DNA from 4 places in the Halomonas sp. A3H3 genome. Region 4 is predicted to be linked to each of the others. Evidence: riboswitches for the same ligand, from Rfam matches in the RefSeq annotation. Region 4 holds a riboswitch; each other region holds the start of a gene.
What was found. Region 4 has a riboswitch for thiamine pyrophosphate ahead of tenA (thiaminase II). Riboswitches for the same ligand answer to the same signal wherever they lie in the genome.

Region 1 (2,197 bases), 3.2 Mb from region 4:
AGTAGGGCGGCTGAATAAAAGCCTCTTAATTCAGCTTTTTGTTACACAACCGCTAAGCCGTTTTTATGAGATGGCTAAACTTAACAAGAAAGAGGTGAGCATGTCTTCATCATTAAGTCGTTTTAACGTGCCTGAAACATTGGATGACCTGCCTGACGATATTCGCAGTACCATTTTGACCGTTCAGGGTAAAGCGGGTTTTGTGCCCAATGTCTTTCTGATGTTGGCCCATCGCCCTGCTGAATTTCGTGCTTTTTTTGCCTATCACGATGCGTTGATGGAGCGCGAATCAGATACCCTCACCAAAGCCGAAAAAGAGATGATTGTAGTGGCTACCAGCGCACGTAATCGCTGCCTATATTGTGTGGTTGCTCACGGGGCACTGGTGCGCATTTACAGTAAAGACCCGCTACTCGCTGACCAAGTGGCGATCAACCATCGGGTGGCGCCGATTAGCGAGCGCCACCGGGTGATGCTCGATTTCGCCATGCACTGTGCCATCGATGTGGGTGAAATGACTGATGAATGGCTTGCCCGCCTGCTGGAAGTAGGCTTTAGCCAAGAGGATTGCTGGGATATAGGCGCGATCGCGGCGTTTTTTGGCTTGTCGAATCGGTTGGTTACCCTGGCAGGTACGCCACCCAATGAGGAGTTCTACCTGATGGGGCGAGTGCCTCGCTAAGAGGCGACCAGCGCACCTTAACTTTACTAAGCTATGATTTTGATTGAGAATAGTTCTTGAGACAGCGCTTCGAAAAGTACCCAAAAACGTACTTAGAAAAAGCGCTTAGCAAAACACCTACATTCACTGTCGCCAGGGGAGCCCTGCATAAAAGGGCTGAGATGCGGCTACGCAGACCCTGGAACCTGATCCGGTTCGTACCGGCGGAGGAAGTGCGACATGCTTTACCTAACGTTAGCCGTGCTTGGTGCGGCGCTGTGCTGCTTTGCTTACTTAGGCCTCCGGGCTCGCTGGGTGAATGGCCCACTTGATGACTATGTCACCGCCCGTAACTCGCAAACGGCATCTACCCTGGGGCTCTCCTTCCTTGCCTCCGGCATGGGCGCATGGATTCTCTTTGCTCCTCCTGAAATCGGCGCCTTTGTTGGCCCGCTGGCCCTGGCAGGCTATGCATTAGGCTCTGCGCTGCCGTTTATCGTCTTAGGACTGTATGGGCCGAAGATTCGCCGGGCGTTGCCCGAGGGGCGCAGCATCGCCGAGTTTGCTGAAGCGTGCTATGGCCCTGGTGTAAGGCGCTGGGTAACGCTGGTATCAATCGCCTATATGGCGTGCTTTTTAGCTGCCGAGCTAACCGCTATTGGCGCCATTACCGCGCTGCTTTCCGATGTGCCCCCCGCACTGGTGATTATTGGCGTGGCGCTTACCACGCTCATCTATACTGCGGCAGGTGGTCTACGGGCCAGCCTTGCCACTGACCGTTGGCAGGCGTGGTTGTTACTGGTACTGCTGTGTGTGGTCGGTGGCATGGCCCTATGGCGGCTTCCCACTATTCCCAACGAGGCTGCGCTTCCTGCCATTCCCATCACCAGTGCGCTCAGCGTAGCGTTAACGCTAGTGATCGCGGTTACCGCGGCCAATCTCTTCCATCAAGGCTATTGGCAGCGCGTGTGGGCCGCTCAAGACGATCAAAGCCTGGGGCGCGGGGCATGGTTAGGTGGCGCAATGACGGTAGTCGTCGTCATGGTGATTGGTGGTCTGGGTGTATTGGCCGCGATGAGTGGTGTGCCATTAGGCGAGCCGCCGATGCCATTTTTTGCCCTGTTAAGTGATGCTCCTGTTTGGCTGACGCTACCCGCCTTGGTATTAGCGGTGACCTTGGTGGCCTCCAGTGTTGATACGCTGCAAAATGGTATTGCCTCGTTGGTGGTCGCGCGCAGCGAGCAGCAGGGCGTATCACTGGTGGCTGCCCGCTGGGTGACAGTGGTAGTAATGGTACCGGTGGTATTAATTGCCTTGCAGGGGTTGTCAGTACTGCGTCTGTTTTTGATTGCCGACCTGCTGTGTGCTGCCATTGTGGTACCTGTGCTGTTGGGCCTGTGGCAACGAATGACGCCACTGGCCGCCATTGTAGGTGGCATCGCGGGGCTGCTGGGTGCCATTCTCCCAGGGTGGTTAAGCCAAGGAAGCTTGGTCGCCGGGATGGTGGCCGCCAGTTTTCCGGGCAGTGTCCCTACC
Region 2 (2,197 bases), 1.2 Mb from region 4:
GCCGTCCGGGTCTTTAACGAAGATAACATCTTTCATCTTGCCCTGATCGGAGCGTTTGACGAAGGTGACGTCATGCTCGTCGAACCACGCCTGGGCCGCTGCCAAATCCGGTACGTTGAAGCAGATATGCCCAAAGCCCTGGGGTTCGGCATTGCCATCGTGATAGGCGAAATCTTCCTGGTCTTCAGTCCCCCAGTTGTGGGTCAGCTCCAGCAGCCCTTTCTGGCTAAACGTCCAGGCGGTACGCGCTTGTGCATCGTCCGGAACGCTGTCGCTGGGTTCCAGGTTGGCCAGGAAGTAGAGCGAGAACTGCATCTCTTCGAAATCCAGCCGCCGCATCACCTGCATACCAAACACTTTTGAGTAGAACGCCAATGCCTGCTCAGGGTCTTTCACCCGCAGCATGGTGTGGTTTAAACGAAACCCTTGAGTTTGGGGCGGCGTAGCCACGACGCCGGGATGCTGCTCGCCTTGAAAACTCATTTTGCTCTCCTATCGCTGATGTTGATCATTGAATCCATTGAGCTTCACGTACCGCTTACCATGGGGGCTTTATGGCCATAATAACAGCCCTTACAAGCACGTAGGCAGTGTCGTATCGAGGTACCGATAAGCGCACTGGCAATACTAAACAAAAACCCTACACTTATTCTTCATAAGCTTTACAAAAAGCAGTTCCCGCAACATGAGTGATGCCCCACCTTTGAGGCGTCCACAGGAGTTTTCCATGAGTGCGATCGATATGACGCTGGGTGACCACCTGACGCTAAAACAGCTTTCCAATGCGCTTCACAACGGTTTTTCGCCGATTGTTGAAGTCGAGTCGATGGATGGAATCTACAAAGTGCGTTTTCACCATGCTAACGGCGTGTCTGAGCTGAGCGATAACAAGGGCCACGTCAGTACTTTTCTGGGCACGGGCGAAATCCGCGATACCCTGGGCCAACTGGGCTTGACCCACGGCGTGCTAACCTTCGCCGACCAGTGTGGTGACGAGATGATTGGGGTCGAGGGTAAAGCGATGACACCTGATGAAATGCTTACCTACGGTACGCGTATTTCGTTTCGTTAGATTGCTATCGTCCGCATCCGGGGCTTTACAGGGCTACTTCAGGCAAGGATAGTAATCCCTCGACAGGGGCGCCCTCCGTTACGGTTGGGCTGAGAAGCACCCTTTGAACCTGAACCGGATAACACCGGCGTAGGGAGTCGTGGTAACGCTTACCACCTCCCTGCCGGGAGGATGCTATGACCCTACGCCCGCTTGGCGATTACCTTGAGATGCTACGCTCAGTGACACCGCTGGTTCACTGTATGACCAACTATGTGGCCATGAACAGCACTGCCAACCTGCTGTTAGCCACCGGCGCGTCGCCCGCCATGCTGCATGCGCCTGAAGAAGTGGCTGAATTCACGGCTATCTCCGCGGGGCTGTCGATTAATATCGGTACGATCTCTGCCCACTGGGCTGACGCTATGCTCACCGCCACAGCGACTGCCGATCAGCATGCCATTCCCTGGGTATTAGATCCCGTCGCCGTTGGCGCCACGCGCTATCGCCAAACGCTGTGCGCGAAGCTGCTGGCCGCTAAACCCAGCGTGATTCGTGGCAATGCGTCTGAAATTCTTGCCCTTAACGGTTTAGCTAGCCAAGGCCGCGGCGTGGACGCCACAGCCGCCACCGACCAAGCCGTGGACGCTGCAATAGCATTAGCGCAAAAACACGGCTGTATTGTCGCGATGACCGGTGAAAGCGACTGGGTGACGGACGGCACACAGCACTACCGCATTAACGGTGGCCATCCTTTGATGCCCCGCGTAACAACGCTTGGCTGTGGGCTGAGCGCGCTAGTGGCGGGATTTGTGGCTGCCAACCGCGACGCCCCACTGGGTGCAACGGCAGCCGCGCTGGCCTGCTTTGCGGTCACAGGAGAGCGTGCGGGCAGCCACGCCAACGGGCCTGGTAGCTTTCAAGTGGCACTGCTGGATGCGCTGTATCAACTCACCCCTGACGACCTCACTACTTATGCCCAACTGGAGGCAATCCATGCCGCTTGATCTATCGCTCTACTTGGTCACCGATGCCACGCTCTGCCGAGAGCATGGTTTGGAACAAACGGTTGAGGCAGCGGTAAAAGGCGGAGTCACCACCGTGCAGTTGCGTGACAAGCATGCCAGCGATGAACAGATGATTGCC
Region 3 (2,197 bases), 4.9 Mb from region 4:
AGTACCAGGTAAGCTTATACCATCTGGGCTGTAGCGTTGCATTGAAGGGGCGTACCAGGAAATAAATGCTAAGTCGTTTTTACCTGATAAATACCATAACGCTTCTGCATAATTAAAAACAATATTTTGTTTGCGTATTTTGCTTAGACAAAAACGATCAGGAGGATTGTCGAGTCGGATATTGAAGCCAATGAGTTCTCGCTCTTTATTTCCTCTAGGTGAGTTAACATATTCATATTCAAAGCAGATTTTATGCAGTGTATCTCTGTAGAGGCTGGTGAAATTCGTATAATGTTTGTGCATCATTATATTCATCTCTTTCGGTGGACAAAGAGGCGTATTTTGCTGATACGAATGATGGCGAGTAGTTTAAAAAGCTGAATTGGAGCTGTGAATCGCGTTTGATTTTTCTTTGACGATCAAACTGTGCAAATTAAAGGCTTTCACGACAGTATCTGCGACGTGATCAGCTAAGGCTTCATTGAAGTTGAGTTTTCCGTTTATAACTTTCGCCCAGCGGCAGTCCGCAGCATCATCACCAGGCCGTAGCTCGCCATCAACGTAGTGACATAAAAGGGCAACCAAGGCGAAGTGGTGGTGACTTCCCTCTGGGTCATATCCGATTACTTCTACTACATCAATTAACGGTCCTACCAATGCTGTGATACCGGTTTCCTCCATTAATTCGCGCTTTGCTGCACAATGTAGGCTTTCTCCCGGTTCCACTGATCCTCCGGGGAAGCCCCAAGTGCCCCGTTGAGGTTCTTTACTGCGTTGGACGAGGAGAACTTCATTATTACGCAGAGTTACGGCGATTGCTGCCAAGCGTGGCTTGGCAAGTACGGAGTTCAGGCGGTTTTTATCAGACGTGTTAAAAGGGGAGGTACTACTGAGCGTAGATGCGTTAGCGGGCGTTGAGTTACCTTGCGACACGATACACTCCTGCATTGAGATTCGGATAATACAGGCGTAGGTGTCAAAACAGGTTCATATATGGTTTATGTCCGTTCCTACGCCGGTATCAGCCGGATCAGGTTCAAAGGGTTTGGATAACTCCATCTCAGCCTGAATAACAGGCACCCCTCGGAAAAGTTACTGTTACTATGAGTTTTAGTATAAGTCAATATTTGGGGGGCAATTCAATGCGGCGGCTTGGCGGACGCCGGGACGGTTTTGACACCCTCTTCGCACACTTGGCTAACGGCTAATCAGCCCGGCTTATTCGCCAAAATCACCGCCCGCCGTGGTGCGGGGTAGCCTTCAATGGTGCGGGTGCGGTCGTTGGGGTCGAGAAAATCGGCCAACGATTGGTAGGTCATCCACTCCGTCGATCGCTGCTCGTCTAACGTGGTAACGGCTTCGTCAACCACGCGCACGTTGGTAAAGCCGCAGCGCTCCAGCCAATGGCAGAGCGCTTGAGAAGAGGGCAGGAAGTAGACGTTGGGCATCGCGGCGTATCGCTCGCCGGGCACAAATACGGTCTGCTCGTCGCCTTCGACTACCAGGGTTTCTAGCACCAGCTCGCCGCCCGGAACTAACGCGGCTTTTAGCTGCTGAAGATGTTCCAACGGGGCAGGGCGATGGTAGAGCACGCCCATGGAAAATACCGTATCGAAAAAGCCCAGGTTCTCCGGCACATCTTCTATACCCACGGGCAAGAACTGCGTTCTTCCGTCATCGGTATCGCCGACGAAGTGGCGTACCGCCTGAAATTGCCAGTAGAAGCGCGGCGAAGGGTCAATTACTAATACGAAAGCAGCCCCTGCCCCAGCCATCCGCCAGGCGTGGTAACCGCTGCCACCCCCCACGTCGAGTACCTTACGGTATTTTAGCGGCGCCAAGTGGGGAGCTACTCTCTGCCACTTCCAGTCCGAGCGCCACTCGGTATCAATATGAATGCCACCCAGTTGAAAAGGGCCCTTTCGCCAGGGGGCGAGTTTTCTTAGCAGGTTAAAACACTGGCGCTGCTGGCTATCGCTAAGATCGAGATCAACGCTGACGGTGTCGCTGTTTAAATCCACGCGCCGCTCAGCGGGCAGCGCCGGAAGCTTGGCCACGGCTTTTTCCCAGGCGGATAAATCGCCGTGGCGGTTACGGTCAAGCCCGTGAGCTAACTGCTCGGGTAGCTTCGCTAGCCAGGGCGTTAGCGAGGCATCCAGCGTGGCTTGATCTAAAAACGCCTGATAAATTGCGCGAT
Region 4 (2,197 bases):
AGTGGTAGCCGTCAGTGGCAGCACATTGATCAGATAATCGGCGCCATCCGCTGCCGCCATGACAGCCCCGTCACCTGTCAGATAGGTCACGCCTTCAACCGGCGCTTGTGGCTCGCTGCGGCAGGCTACGTGTACAGAAAAGCCAAGCGCGGCCACCGCTTTCACCACGGCGCGCCCCATGGTGCCGTGTCCCAGCACCGCCACCTTTCTTGATGCTGGCGCGCGCATCGTCAATGGCGCCCAATGCGCCTTGGCAGCATTTTGCTCCAGGGTGGTGAACTCACGCTCACGATGGAGCACCTCATGCGCGGCAAAACCCGCCATCAAGTCGGCCTGATGTGGATCCCGCACCCGGGCGATGTGTACTTCATCTTTCAGGCCAGGATGCGCCAGCAGGGCATCAACACCGGCACCGATAGACATCGCCAGCTCAAGATTAGGATAGCTCTCGAAAGCCTTGTCATTGGGCAACCAGCAGATCGCAAAACGCACATCTTCGGGGTTATCGATCTCATGGGGATGGCGCAGGACGACATCACTCGCTTCATCGCGCAAGGCGTTACCATAAATGGCATCAAGGTCGAGCGAATCACTGAGATAGACGCCTAAAATCGAGTTCGTGTTGGTCATGCAACTCCCTACGGTTCACATTCGAAATAGAAGTGGCTGTAAAACAGCCACTTGTTACTCAACTGTATAATAATTCACGTACCGATGCCATGAAACGCCATTACAGCACCTAAACTCTCATCGCTGTAATGATGCTAATAAATTGTTTCCCGATAACTTTCCATGTCATACACCCTTGCATCTCCCTCACCCGCCTCCTACACTCCACCAACGAACAGCTTGACGGGGTGCCGGTGAAATCCGGCTGAGATGGCGCAGGGCGTAGCAATTAATGCTGCCGAGCGCTGATCCCGCAGAACCTGATCCGGCTAATGCGCTGCTACTTACACAAGTTCGCAGCGAGGGTACCGGCGTAGGGATCAAGCGATGGCCACGGCTGCTCTCTCACGATCGCACGCCGCCCTTCTGCGCCACTCCCTCGATCTTTTTCGCCCGCCCTCCGGATCATTACCACCGGAGGAGTCATGGGCTACCGCTTTACTGATCTCACTACCGCTTGCCAGAAAGATTGGCGCGCCTATATTGAGCACGATTTTGTGCGCCAGCTAGGCACCGCCACGCTGCCCGGGGCGTCGTTTCGCCACTATTTAAAGCAGGACTACCTGTTTTTGATTCACTTCGCCCGCGCCTATGCGCTGGCTGCCTACAAAAGCCCCACCCTCGCCGATCTTCGCCAAGCCCATGAAGGCTTGAAAGCCATTGTGGATGTGGAGCTGGGCCTGCACGTGGGCTTTTGTCAGGAGTGGGGGATTTCCGAGCAAGAACTGGAGGAGCTTCCCGAAGCCAGAGCGACGCTTGCCTACACCCGCTATGTGTTAGATACCGGCAACCGCGGCGACCTGCTGGATTTGCACGTGGCGTTGGCCCCCTGCCTGGTGGGCTACGGCGAAATCGCCAACTGGCTAAACGCCCAGCCTTCCACCCTGCGCGGCGCGCAAAACCCTTACGACGCCTGGATAGCCATGTACGAAGGCGAGGAGTTTCAGGCCGCCATGCAGGCGGAGCTTGAATGGCTGAATATCCGCCTTGCCGACATTACCCCCGCCCGCTTTGCCGAACTGAGCAAGATCTTCCGCGACGCCACCCGCCTGGAAATCGACTTCTGGCAGATGGGCCTAGAGCTGATAGACCAAGACCTCACCCACTAATTCAGCAAAACAACACAAGGAAACGACAGTAATGACTAAGACCGTAACAAGCAAAACCAGCCACTTTTTAGCCGAAACCGCCCAGGTCGATGCCGCCGCCATTGCGCCGCTGCCCGGCTCACGTAAGGTATATATCGAAGGTTCGCGCCCGGATATCCGTGTGCCGTTCCGGGAAATTTCACTGTCGCCGACCAAAACCACCGGCATTGATGAAGAGAACCCGCCACTGCTGGTGTACGACACTTCAGGCCCCTATAGCGATCCGGATGCTAACAATGACCTGCGCCGCGGTCTGCCGGAACTACGCCGAGCCTGGATTGAAGAGCGTGACGATACCGAATTTCTATCAGGCCCCACGTCTGATTACGGCAACCGCCGCGCCAACGACCCGACGCTTGCCCAGCTGCGCTTTGATCTAA

Region 1: linked by a shared signal. The riboswitch ahead of HALA3H3_RS15700 (sodium:solute symporter family transporter) and the one ahead of tenA (thiaminase II) in region 4 are both predicted to bind thiamine pyrophosphate.
Region 2: linked by a shared signal. The riboswitch ahead of thiM (hydroxyethylthiazole kinase) and the one ahead of tenA (thiaminase II) in region 4 are both predicted to bind thiamine pyrophosphate.
Region 3: linked by a shared signal. The riboswitch ahead of HALA3H3_RS23630 (NUDIX hydrolase) and the one ahead of tenA (thiaminase II) in region 4 are both predicted to bind thiamine pyrophosphate.

What each region holds. Positions count from the first base shown of each region.
Region 1 covers NZ_HG423343.1:3,531,068-3,533,264, forward strand. Annotated here, with positions in the region: gene HALA3H3_RS15695 (peroxidase-related enzyme) at 101-682, shown strand; TPP riboswitch at 807-912, shown strand; gene HALA3H3_RS15700 (sodium:solute symporter family transporter) at 902-2,197, shown strand, end outside.
Region 2 covers NZ_HG423343.1:1,555,228-1,557,424, forward strand. Annotated here, with positions in the region: gene gloA (lactoylglutathione lyase) at 1-483, opposite strand, end outside; gene HALA3H3_RS06800 (hypothetical protein) at 728-1,072, shown strand; TPP riboswitch at 1,127-1,225, shown strand; gene thiM (hydroxyethylthiazole kinase) at 1,249-2,058, shown strand; gene thiE (thiamine phosphate synthase) at 2,048-2,197, shown strand, end outside.
Region 3 covers NZ_HG423343.1:5,196,716-5,198,912, reverse strand. Annotated here, with positions in the region: gene HALA3H3_RS23635 (thymidylate synthase) at 1-306, opposite strand, end outside; gene HALA3H3_RS23630 (NUDIX hydrolase) at 370-933, opposite strand; TPP riboswitch at 991-1,094, opposite strand; gene cmoB (tRNA 5-methoxyuridine(34)/uridine 5-oxyacetic acid(34) synthase CmoB) at 1,209-2,197, opposite strand, start outside.
Region 4 covers NZ_HG423343.1:342,019-344,215, forward strand. Annotated here, with positions in the region: gene HALA3H3_RS01540 (NAD(P)-dependent oxidoreductase) at 1-630, opposite strand, end outside; TPP riboswitch at 844-1,006, shown strand; gene tenA (thiaminase II) at 1,095-1,778, shown strand; gene thiC (phosphomethylpyrimidine synthase ThiC) at 1,810-2,197, shown strand, end outside.